2 regions of the Staphylococcus sp. IVB6181 genome follow, and region 2 is predicted to be linked to the other one. Evidence: riboswitches for the same ligand, from Rfam matches in the RefSeq annotation. Region 2 holds a riboswitch; the other holds the start of a gene.
The links. Region 2 has a riboswitch for FMN ahead of MUA90_RS07470 (ECF transporter S component). Riboswitches for the same ligand answer to the same signal wherever they lie in the genome.
Positions count from the first base shown of each region.

Region 1: it holds a riboswitch for FMN, as region 2 does, so the genes downstream of both, ribD (bifunctional diaminohydroxyphosphoribosylaminopyrimidine deaminase/5-amino-6-(5-phosphoribosylamino)uracil reductase RibD) here and MUA90_RS07470 (ECF transporter S component) in region 2, are expected to answer to the same signal.

Region 1 is NZ_CP095096.1:1,254,613-1,261,061, reverse strand. It holds gene MUA90_RS06205 (proline dehydrogenase family protein) at 1-237, shown strand, start outside; gene ribE (6,7-dimethyl-8-ribityllumazine synthase) at 324-788, opposite strand; gene ribB (3,4-dihydroxy-2-butanone-4-phosphate synthase) at 828-2,009, opposite strand; gene MUA90_RS06190 (riboflavin synthase) at 2,024-2,656, opposite strand; gene ribD (bifunctional diaminohydroxyphosphoribosylaminopyrimidine deaminase/5-amino-6-(5-phosphoribosylamino)uracil reductase RibD) at 2,661-3,710, opposite strand; FMN riboswitch at 3,880-4,015, opposite strand; gene MUA90_RS06180 (FAD/NAD(P)-binding protein) at 4,113-5,594, opposite strand; gene MUA90_RS06175 (peptidoglycan release complex glucosaminidase SagB) at 5,726-6,449, opposite strand, start outside.
Region 2 is NZ_CP095096.1:1,520,747-1,527,195, forward strand. It holds gene scpB (SMC-Scp complex subunit ScpB) at 1-70, shown strand, start outside; gene MUA90_RS07455 (pseudouridine synthase) at 63-797, shown strand; gene MUA90_RS07460 (response regulator) at 1,134-1,856, shown strand; gene MUA90_RS07465 (ATP-binding protein) at 1,840-3,594, shown strand; FMN riboswitch at 3,715-3,851, shown strand; gene MUA90_RS07470 (ECF transporter S component) at 3,911-4,459, shown strand; gene MUA90_RS07475 (ferredoxin) at 4,589-4,837, opposite strand; gene MUA90_RS07480 (helix-turn-helix domain-containing protein) at 4,933-5,898, shown strand; gene MUA90_RS07485 (RecQ family ATP-dependent DNA helicase) at 5,892-6,449, shown strand, end outside.

The DNA.
Region 1 (6,449 bases), 270 kb from region 2:
GGCTTCCGCTCTGACTTAGCCTATGAAATTGCAGATGAAGGTTACCACTTCTGTATCTATGTACCCTACGGCGAAGATTGGTTCGGTTACTTCATGCGCCGTTTAGCAGAAAGACCGCAAAACTTGAATTTAGCATTGAAAGAATTTGTAAAACCAAGAACACTTGCTGTAGGTGCAGGCATCTTATCTGTATGTATCGGTTTAAGTTTCTTATTCAAAGGTTTAAAGAAGAAATAATTAAGACACAATTATCATTAAAGAAAGCAAGGACGCGCGTCCTTGCTTTTCATTTGTTGCTGTATCCTATTCAATTATCTTTTATATCAGCCTTCAATTGATTTTAATAAGTTAGCCATTTCAATTGCTGCCATAGCCGCTTCAGCACCCTTATTACCTGCTTTAGTCCCAGCACGTTCAACAGCTTGTTCAATCGTTTCAGTTGTTAACACACCGAAAATGACTGGTAATCCGCTTGTATCGCTTACTTTAGATACACCTTTTGCTACTTCGTTGCAGACATAATCATAGTGAGAAGTTGCCCCTCTGATGACACATCCTAATGTAATTACTGCATCGTATTTTCCGGTTTGAGCTAATTTTTTCGCTGCCAATGGAATTTCAAATGCACCTGGCACATAAGCCACATCGATTTGGTTGCCATCTACTTCATGACGTACTAAAACATCTTTCGCACCTTCTAATAAGCGTCCTGTAATAAAGTCGTTGAATCTGCTCACAACGATACCGATTTTTAAATCCAGTCCTAATAATTTTCCTTCAAAGTTCATTATTAATTCCTCCAATTATTTAATGATTGATTCTTTTACTTAAATCATATGTCCCATTTTCATTTTCTTTGTATGCATATAATCATGGTTATGTTCACATTCAGGAACAATCAGTTCAATACGTTTTTCCACGTCAATTCCGTAATGTTTTAAACCTTTGAATTTCTCTGGGTTATTGCTGAGTAAATTGACTTTTTCTATGTCGAAATGTTTTAGAATTTCAGCCGCATGATAATAATCACGCAAGTCTTCATCAAAACCTAAAGCTAAATTGGCAGTGACTGTGTCGTAACCTTTTTCAATCAATTCATAAGCTTTTAATTTATTGATTAAACCGATTCCTCTGCCCTCTTGCGGTAAATAAATAATCATACCGCCATGCTCATTGATGTATTTCATTGCTGCTTCTAATTGCGCTCCGCAGTCGCATCTCTGACTGTGGAAAATATCGCCTGTTAAACAAGAGGAATGAATCCGTACATTTTCTACATTTTGAACATCGCCTTTTACAATAGCCACAATTTCATCATGTGAATAATCCGATTCAAAGCCATACATATCAAACGTACCAAAATCTGTCGGCATCTTAACTTTTGCTTTAGCATGCATATGCGTTTCGTGTACTTTGCGGTAATGGATCAAGGCTTCAATGGAAATCATTTTCAACTGATGTTTTTCTTTAAATGCTTGCAGCTGTTCACCTTTTGCCATTGTGCCGTCTTCATTCATAATTTCACATATCAACCCTGCAGGTTTCGAACCTGTCATTTCAGCTAAATCTACTGCTGCTTCTGTATGGCCTTGTCTAACCAACACCCCTCCCGTTCTTGCTATTAACGGGAATAAATGTCCTGGTCGATTGAAGTCGCTTGCAGTACTGTTCTCATCAATCAAAGCACGAGCTGTCATCATTCGTTCATCGGCACTGATGCCTGTTGTAGTATGAATATGGTCGATGCTTTCAGTAAACGCAGTACCGAACTCATCGCTATTTTCTTTAACCATCGGCTCTAAATTCAATGATTTAGCTAATGATAGTGAGATCGGCGCACAAATTAAACCGCGGCCTTCTTGTGCCATAAAATTCACGGTATTATCATTCATTAATTCAGTAATCGCAACTAAATCACCTTCATTTTCACGATCTTCATTATCGACAACAATGATACTTTCACCTTGTTTAAGTGCTTCAACAGCACTTTCTATAGAATCAAATTGCATTTATCAACACTCCTCTAAAAGCCGAATTGCATAAGTTTCTCTTTAGTCAATTCCGACTTGTCATTTGAAATTGCTTTTTGTACATATTTAAATAACATATCCGCTTCTAAATGAACTTTATCGCCCACACGTTTCTGACCTAAAACCGTCGATCGTTTAGTTTCAGGAATCAAATGGATATCAAATTGTCCATGGTCAAGTCTGAAAATCGTCAAACTTGTTCCATCAACAGTGATAGAACCTTGCTGAACCATTTGATCTGTAATCGATGCAGGACATTGTACAGTTACGATGTTAGAGTTGGCAGAAGGTCTGATTTTAATAATCGACCCTACTTCATCAACATGTCCTAATACAAAATGTCCGCCGAACCTGCCTTGACTGGGCATGGCACGCTCTAAATTCACACGATTGCCTTTTGTCAGCTGCGATAAATAAGTTTTGTCTTCGGTTCCTTTAATGACATTGACATCAAAGGAAGATGAATCAAAGGAAGTCACTGTTAAACATGCACCATTCACACTGATTGAATCACCGATATGCATATCTTCTATGATAGTTTGACATGCTATCGTCATTTTGATGACATTTTGTTCTGTAGTCATTCGATCAATCATACCGATTTCTTCTACAATACCGGTAAACATGAAATCACTTCTTTCTTAATACAACTTTGATATTTTGATCAATGATTTCAGAATGGTCAATTTCAAATTGAGGAACTTGTTCCAGCGGTAAAATGCTGTCAGTTTGATAAAACTGATAAGCGCCAGAACCTCCAATTACTTTCGGGGCGTAGTAAATAATCAGTGTTTGTACACACTGCGATTGGAGAAATTGGGAAGTCACTTTAGGACCGGCTTCAACATAGACTGAGCCGATACCTTTCTTATATAAATCTTTTAAAACAGTTTTAATTGAACAATCATCAAGTACAATCACCTGTAAGTGAGATTGAAGTTCATCTGTTTTTATTTGGTTATTTTCTGTGTATACATAGACGGGCGAAGTCGGATCATGAAATATGTTCTGGTTCCAATCCAAATTACCGCTGCGTGCTAATATCACGCGAACGGGCTGGCGTTCACCTTCTAACCTCACCGTTAAACTCGGATTATCCGCAGCAACAGTACCTGCACCGGTCAAAATTGCATCATGACGTGCACGCTGCAAAAACACTTCTTGTTTAACGCCAGGATTGGTAATCCATTTGCTTTGACCCTCATCCGTAGCTTGTTTACCATCCAAACTTACACTTACCTTTAATGTTACTTCTGGTATTTGTGCTTGTTTAGCTTTAAAAAAGTCTGTATACATTGCTTCTGCCTCAGGCTGATGCTGATAATCCACTTCAATACCTGCCGCTGCTAAAATATCATCTCCAGGAGAATCCAAAGTAATGTCTTTCATAGCATAGACAACTTTTTTAATCCCCGCTTCGATAATTTTATTAACACACGGCGGCGTGGATCCAAAATGTGTACAAGGTTCTAAAGATACATAGATGGTTGCACCTTTTGCTGCATATCCAGCCATATCTAATGCTTGTACTTCAGCATGTTTTTCTCCCTGCTTCAAATGTGCGCCGAGTCCGACAATTTTGCCGTCTTTGACAACCACAGAACCGACTGCAGGGTTAACACCTGTTTGGCCTTCAGCCATTTTTGCTAATTGTATAGCATATTGTAAAAAACGATTCAAACAATCACCTCATTAAAAAATCCGCTGTCTCAAATAAAGAGGCAGCGGATTAGAATATATCAACGTTGGATAATTAAGCAGACCAGTCCCTATAGTAAGAAAGCTGATTTCTGTATAGCGAACTAGACCCCACTTAAATACCAATTAAAATTAATATTTAATGACGTCTTGATTCTTTCTCCCATCCAGACTTTAACTGTCGGCTCTAGATTTCCACTAGATCAGCCATACTCATCAAATGAGTACAGGTCGCAGGCTTATAATTTACTGCCGGTTGGGAATTTCACCCTGCCCCGAAAGAATATTATGAAATTGTTTCTGAATCGATCGAGCATGTATTTCGTGCTCATAAGAATATCATAGCTTACTTTATTTTATATGACAATAATTTTAACTTATTTGTTATCTGTTTTCAGCATGATATTCATACAGGCTCTCAACAGCCTGTACAGATTGACGCACTATCATATTGACACCGTTACGTGCTTGATTGATACCATTAGTGATTTGACCGATCGCAATTAAATGCGGCAAAGTCCCGTATCTTGGACTAATTACTTGATTGGTCTCCGGCACAATTTGAATCCCGCCCATCGGGTGCGCTTGAACAATTTGTCTATTCGCAATATCTATTAAGAATGCATCATCTTCATCTAGATCTTTAAGTTGTGTGCGCGGTCCTGTCGCATTAATTACAACGTTGTATCGTTCTGTTTTGGTATCATCATTATATTTGAAGATAAACGTATCATTTTCTTGTGTCACTTCTGCTAAATCTTTTTTAATAATTAAATGACCGTTTTCAATCTCTTCAATCAATAAACGCGCAGTACGCGGCGGCATCGGATTAGAATTAGCTTTAAGTATCGGCATGTATTCTTTCATGAAAATCTTTTGATCTTCGATGCTCAAACTATTCCAAATCCAGTTCATATTTTCTTTGATAGTTTCTAACAAACTTTGGAAAACACTTAAGATTTCAGGATGCGCCAAATCATATTTTAAATCCTTGATCGGATCTCCGACACGTCGATGTACTAATTGTTCTAACGGAATATTCAATTCTTCGCACTCTTGTTTAAACAAATGGATAGCAGATTCTAACGGTACCACGCCGAAATGAGATTTGATAATATTGTTAAAGTTGTCTTTTGTTACATATTTCAATGTAATATCAGGCATTTCACCTCTGACACTCGGCAACTCTCCTTTTCTGCTTACAGCTGTTAAAGGCAAGTTGGGATGATGTTTAACAACATAACGAATAACATCTAAACTGGATAATCCAGTACCGATAACTGCGATATCATCTGTGCCATTCACTGTATTCAGCGTTTCATATGTCGGATACGGTGATTTGATAAATCCTTTTAATCCCTTGAGTTTGTATGGATCATGATACGACATTGTTCCGACAGTCAAGAAGACATAGTCATATTGTCTGCATGCTTCGTGCTGATGATTCGTACATACAAAATATTGAATCTGTGCATCCTTTTCAAACCCTTTTTCTAAAAACATTTCAGTCGCTTTTTCAGTAATGATATGTATATTGTCATACTGATTGCTGAAACGTTCCAAATAGCTTTTCATGTAATGGCCGAATACAAATCTCGGCAAATACGCAGCGTTATCGAATTTAAATTCATCTTGGTCTTCATACCATTTATAAAATTCTTCTTGGTCATTTAAATTCAACGACATGTCTTTACTCGGCAAGTTGATTAATAATTGGGAACTGTCGTTTTGAAAAGGCACACCTTGCCCCATATTTTTCGCATTATCATACACATCTATTTCTAGTTCTTTAAAATATGAATGCTGCTCTAATTGTCTTAAGATACTGACGCCTGCCGTACCCATTCCTATAATTGCAACGCGCATCGTTGATAACCTCCTCTTAACCAATACTTTTAGTTATACACTGTCTATTATGCTATAAACAAAAATAAAGCGAAACAATTAAATCTCAAACATTTAATCATTCCGCTTTAACTTTATTCAATATTAAACTATTATTGGTGTTTTTTATCGTCTTTATAAACAAATAATTTGAAGTATTTACCTTCAGTGTTGATTTTTTCATAGAAGTTCGCAATCAATGATGCGTTGCTTTCCGCCCATTTTATATCTGTCGCATATTGATGTTCACCTGGATTCTTAGGATTCCATCTCATGCTGTATAATGTATTTTGATCTGGGTTGGATAAGAAATGTTTGTGGATGAATTCTGCACCGCCGTCAATGGCTTTTTCTGGTGTATCCCATCCATGTTTCTTAGCGTATTCTGCACCTGTTTTGACAGGGTCTTTATCTAATGCGCCTACACCGTAGAAGTTATAATATTTCTTACCGTCTATCTCTACACCTTTTGATAATTCACTTTTAACAGCGCCTGTTTCCAAGACAGCATGCGAAATCAAGTAGACTTCGTTCACTTGGCGTTTTTTCGCTGCATGTATAAAATCTTCTGTATGAGATAACAAGGTAGGTCGGTCCGCAAGCATACGCTTAATTCTATTCTTATCAATACCTTGATACTTAGATAAATCTAAAAATTGATATTTTTGAATATCATCGTCTATGAAGTTTTTACTATCCATCGCTTTTTTAATTTCTGTACCAGTTGCATCATGCCATCTGTCATTCTTGTCAGAAACCTGCTGGCTTGTATAGTTATCGATTTGTTTTTTCGCTGCCTCTTCTAAAGTCACATCTAAATGTTCAACCTTCTCTACT
Region 2 (6,449 bases):
AGAAGAAGAGGAAGAAATCGAATCATTCTTCAATAATTTAATTAACCAAAAAGGAGATAATAATGAGTAACGAATTAGAGAGAGTACAAAAGCGTATTGCGAACAGCGGCTATACGTCTAGAAGAAAAGCAGAGACATTAATCGTTGAAGGAAAGGTGCAAGTCAACGGGGAAACTGTGACGGAATTAGGTACTAAAGTCAAACCTTCAGACAGTGTAGAAGTAGAAGGGGTAAAATTAGAACAAGAAGATAAACTTTATATTTTATTCTATAAACCTGCACAAGTTATCACAAGTGTTTCAGATGATCGCGGAAGAAAGGTAGTCACGGATTACTTCGAAGATTTAGAAACGCGTATCTATCCGGTAGGGCGATTGGACTATGATACTTCAGGTTTGCTGATACTGACGAATGACGGAGAATTTACAAACTTGATGACACATCCGCGCTACAAAATCAAAAAGAAATATGTCGCTAAATTAAAAGGCTATTTAATGCGCGATGAAGTGAAACAATTAGAAAAAGGTATCCAATTAGAAGACGGCAAAACACATCCGGCAGAAGTAAAAATCAAGAACCAAAACAAAGAAAAGAATACTACATTGGTTGAGATTACAATTTCAGAAGGCCGTAACCGACAAGTACGCCGTATGTTTGAACATTTCGGCTATGAAGTAACGAAATTAACGAGAATCGAACTTGGCGGATTAACATTGAAAGGCTTGAATGCTGGAGAAGGCAGAGTACTTACGCCGCATGAAGTGAAAAAATTACGTAATTTAGCCGCAAATGGCTAGAATACAAGCATAAATCAAAAAGTTTGTGAAATTATGCACGTATTATGTTAATCTATTTTTATTCCCAAGGTTACAATTAACTTGTTGATATATGCTTATGTTATAATATGCCTTGAAGTGAAAAAATCATCTATTAATAGTGTTTCTTTATTTAAAACAAAACTATAAGACGATGATGAATGGAGTATATCAAGCGAATCAAATAGGAGTAAGCGCACTGTAAGGCGGTTGGAATTAACCAGACAGAATTTCCGTTGGTTTTATAACTTGCGCTTTAGTATTGATTTGCTTGTATAACTCATTTTAATTGGATTTTTTATGGGAGGTACAATATCTATGACAAAAATTCTTGTCGTTGATGACGAAGAAAGAATTCGAAGATTGTTAAAATTGTATTTAGAACGAGAATCTTTTGATATCGAAGAAGCTCGAGACGGCAAAGAGGCTTTGGACTTAGCCTTGAATAATGATTATGCTTGTATCTTGTTAGACTTGATGCTTCCCGAAATCGATGGAATTGAAGTTGCGAACCGCTTAAGAGAGTACAAAGAAACGCCAATCATTATGCTGACTGCAAAAGGCGAAGAAACTAACCGTGTTGAAGGTTTCGAGTCTGGTGCAGATGATTATATCGTTAAACCATTCTCTCCAAGAGAAGTTGTTTTGAGAGTTAAAGCACTTTTAAGACGTACATTGACAGCAACATCAGATCAAAACGAACCGCATGCAAGAGATTTAATAGAGTTTAAACATTTGGTGATTGATAATGATGCACACCGTGTCCTTGCAGACGGAACACAAGTCAACTTGACACCAAAAGAATACGAACTCTTAATTTTCTTAGCCAAAACACCGAATAAAGTATTCGATCGCGAACAATTGTTAAAAGACGTTTGGCATTACGAGTTCTATGGGGACTTGCGTACTGTAGATACTCACGTCAAACGCCTCAGAGAAAAATTAAACCGTGTCTCATCAGATGCTGCGCATATGATACAAACTGTATGGGGCGTAGGTTATAAATTCGAGGTTAATACCGACGATGAAACGACTCAATAATGTCGTAATTAAACTGTGGTTAACTATTATTTTAATAGTAACGACAGTTTTAATTTTACTCAGTGCTGCTTTAATAACATTTATTCAGCAATATTATACGCAAGATACTGAACAATCTTTAGTAAATGATGCGCATCGTATCAGTAATTTATTAGAGGAATCTGATAATAAATCACTTGCGATCAAACATAGCAAAACACTGATAGAAGGCCCGAGCGGGTTGATTATCATGAAAAATAAACATGATGAATATTATAATTCGCATTCTAAACTTAAAGATAAAATGATGGATGTTATTAAAAAAGACAGTGGTTTGAATCATGTATTCAGCGAACATAAAAAAGCTTCAAAACATATAGAACTAAAAGTTAACGGCAAAAAACATACTTACGTTTTAGTGGGGTACCCTGCGAAAATTGATGAAAACAATCAAAGCGGCGGTGTGTTTATCTACCAAGACCTAAAAAGCATTGATGATACCAACAATGTGATTACGATTATTATTTTAGTAACAGCTGTAATTTTCTTAATCATCACAACGGTATTCGCATTCTTTTTATCATCTCGTATTACTAAGCCGCTGCGTCAGCTCAGAACACAAGCCACTGGCGTATCACAAGGCAACTATTCATTAGTCAATACGATTAATACGAAAGATGAAATCGGCGAACTTGCCCATTCATTCAACTTAATGAGCAGTGAAATTCAACGTCATATCAACGAAATTTCAGCTTCGAAAAACATTAGAGAAAGTCTCATCAATTCTATGGTCGAAGGTGTACTTGCAATTAATGAAGATAGAAAAATCATTCTATCCAACCAATTAGCAGAGCAGATGGAAAAAGATCTAGAAGGAGAAAACAAAGCTGCCTTCATCGATCAAATCAATCAAACCTTTGAAGAAAAAGAAAACCAATTCAGAGAGTATGAAGTGAATAACCGTTATTACGTGGTCATAATGAGTTATATTGATCAGTTCCAGCCTAACGGAAGCAGCGGTATTGTAGCAATCATTCGAGACATGACCAATGAACATCAGCTCGACCAAATGAAAAAAGACTTTATTGCGACAGTATCCCATGAATTAAGAACACCGATTGCGTTATTACAAGGCTATACAGAATCGATTGTCGATGGCGTCGTTTCTGAACCTGAAGAAATCAAAGAATCACTTTCGATTGTGTTAGATGAAACACAGCGTTTAAACAGATTAGTTAATGAATTGTTAAATGTTGCCAGAATGGATGCTGAAGGATTGTCTGTGCATAAGGAAGTTCAACCGATCAGCCAATTATTAGAACGCATGCATTTGAAATACCGTCAGCAAGCTGAAGAATTAGACATTGCAATTGAATTGGCACCAAATACCAATCATCAGTTATGGTATTATGACGAAGATCGTATGGAACAAGTACTGACTAATCTTGTAGACAATGCGACACGTTATACAGCACCAGGAGATTCTATTACCATCACTACAGACGAAGATGAAGACTATGATATCTTGTATATTGAAGATACCGGCAGCGGTATTGCGCCAGAGCATGTTGAATTAGTCTTTGATCGCTTTTATAAAGTAGATGCATCCAGAAAACGCGGTAAAGAGGGAACAGGCTTAGGCTTATTCATCAGCCGCATGATTGTTGAAGCGCAAGATGGTACCATCAGTCTTACAAGCGAATTGGGCAAAGGTACTACATTTATTATCAAATTGCCGAAACCGCCTAAAACACAATAGACAGCTTAAACCTTGGAGATTCCTCCAAGGTTTTTGATTGCTTATCCTTAGTTATGCAATCAGATTGAAATTGTGAGATAAATCGGATACAATAAATAGGAAAAATAAAATATAAATGAAATTCATCTTCGGGGTCGGGTGAAAGTCCCAACCGGCAGTAAATAAAGCCTGCGACCTGTATTTATCTCTGTGATAAATATGGCTGATCTAGTGAGATTCTAGAGCCGACAGTATAGTCTGGATGGGAGAAGATGGAGGGTTTATTTGTTGTGCAATAAAATCCTCCTATTCACGTAGATGAATGGAAGGAGTCCTTATGAATCAACAAAAGAACAAACGTTTTATCGTTATCAGTATGTTGAGTGCAGTTGCTTTTATTTTGATGTTTATCAAATTTCCATTACCGTTTCTGCCTCCATACCTCACATTAGACTTTAGTGATGTACCTGCATTATTAGCAACATTTATTTTCGGTCCGGTAGCCGGAATTATTGTAGAACTTATCAAGAACTTATTGAACTTCTTATTCAATATGGGCGATCCGATAGGTCCTGTTGCAAACTTTGCGGCGGCAGTGAGTTTATTACTCGTTGCGTATTATGTAAGCAAAGCAGTGAAAAGCCGATACAGTATTATCATCGGACTTTGTGCTGGTATTGTCGCAATGACGATTGTATTAAGTATTTTAAATTATTTTGTTTTATTACCGTTATACGGAATGATTATGAATTTAGGCGATGTTGTAAGGAACTTAAAAATCATCATCGTTTCAGGTATTATTCCATTTAACATCATCAAGGGTATTGCGGTATCAGTGATATTCCTGTTGCTGTTCAAACGATTAAAAAATGCCTTAAGATATTAATTGATATATTAAAGCCCCCGGGAAACATTTTCCCCGGGGGGTATTTTCATAATGTTGAACACTTAACAAGTCTTCAACTTTCAATCTATTTTTAGCGAAGATTACCAAACTGGTAAAACGATTGAAAATTTATTCGAATTTTAAAGCATCACCATCAAATGGTTCATCTGCAATTTTAATAGAGTCTGTAGGGCAACCTTCGTCTGCGTCTTCTAAATCCTCATAAAGTTCTTCAGGAACCGGTGTAGTTCCTTCATTATCGTCTAAGATGACATATGCAATACCTTCGTCATCATAGTCGTAAATATCAGGTGCCGCTGCACCGCATGCGCCGCACGCAATACATGTATCCATATCTACAATCGTATATTTAGCCAATTTACTTCGCCTCCTTCTTTAAAAATGCTACACTGATAGGGTAATTTATATTTTAACACCAGTTTATCTTTTTTCAATACTATAGGTCATAGGTGATGATTGATTTGAAAGAAATAATTCAATACATAAAAAATCATACATTCCATTATAAAACACATAAAAGTATCTACAATATACTCATTGGTGCTAAAACACATCAAACATATTTTGATGGGTGTAGCCAACAACTTTTATCATTATATCATAGTCAGCCAGATTTAAAATATACATCATTCGAACGAATCTTTGATGAAATAGAGACATCTGATACCAAAATTCCTTTGAAAATATCTACACGGTATACGTTTGATAGTATTCAAAATACTTTCCAAGTACTGCAATTACTGATTCAAACCATTTCATTCAAACATCATCACACACTTGAATTTATACCCGTTTCTCAAGTCAGTAAAGTTCAAGATCGAGCAAAATCATTATTTTATAAAATTCAGCACCAAACATTGGATGATCAATTCAAAAATGAAGTTTACCTGCTGTTTGATCTGCTTAATCAAACCCAAACACAATCTGTACTGCATTATTTCTTGCAAGGCTATGACGAAATCATGTACACCAATCAGCAAGTCAGTTTAATCGAAGACATTAATATGTCTGACTTAGCAATCATCAAAATGAATGACCTCGTAGAAATGATGCATTTGTTAGAAGATACATCGACTTTTCCGTTATTGTCTCAAATGATTATACTGCCTTCACTCTCATTAAATACAAAAGATACCTTTAAACTCGTACAATCCGGATTGACCTTTGATGAGATTGCACAAAAAGAAGGGGTAAAAGTCAATACGATAGAAGACCATATATTAGAACTTTATATCAAAGGTTATTTATCGGATTACGATGCTTACTTAAAAGAGGATCAATTTCAAGCTTTCCAATCTTTCTTTAAACAACATAGCAATGAACGCTTGCGAACGTTTAAAGCTGAGTTTCCGAAAATGAGTTATTTTGAAATCAAATTAGCGATAGTCTTAATCGCCAGGAGGGAAAAGACGTGTTAAATAAAGCTTTGAAACAATGGTTCGGATTTGATGCTTTTAAAGAAGGGCAACAAGCAATTATTCAAAATGTACTGGACCATAAAAATACGTTAGGTATTTTGCCTACAGGCAGCGGTAAAAGTTTATGCTACCAATTGCCGACGTATATTAAGCAACAACCGACTTTAATTATTTCACCTTTAATCTCTCTTATGGATGATCAAGTCATGCAGATGAGAAAAAATGGAGAGCGTTCAGTCAGTTATATCCATTCAGGGATGAGTTTTGAAGAAAAGCAGAAAAACTTAAAGCGTTTGAAGCATTCTAAGTTCATCTTTTTGAGTCCCGAATTTATACTCCATCAAGATAATATCAAATGGATTACTTCCATCAATCTAGGTATGATTGTTTTAGATGAAGCACATTGCATTACTGAGTGGGGTTATGATTTCAGACCGCATTATGCATTGATTGGTGAAATTACAAAACGTTTCAAGAAAGCAACAGTCTTAGCACTGACAGCAACTGCACCTTTGCATTTAAAAGAAGATATTGAATCCATTGTGCAATCT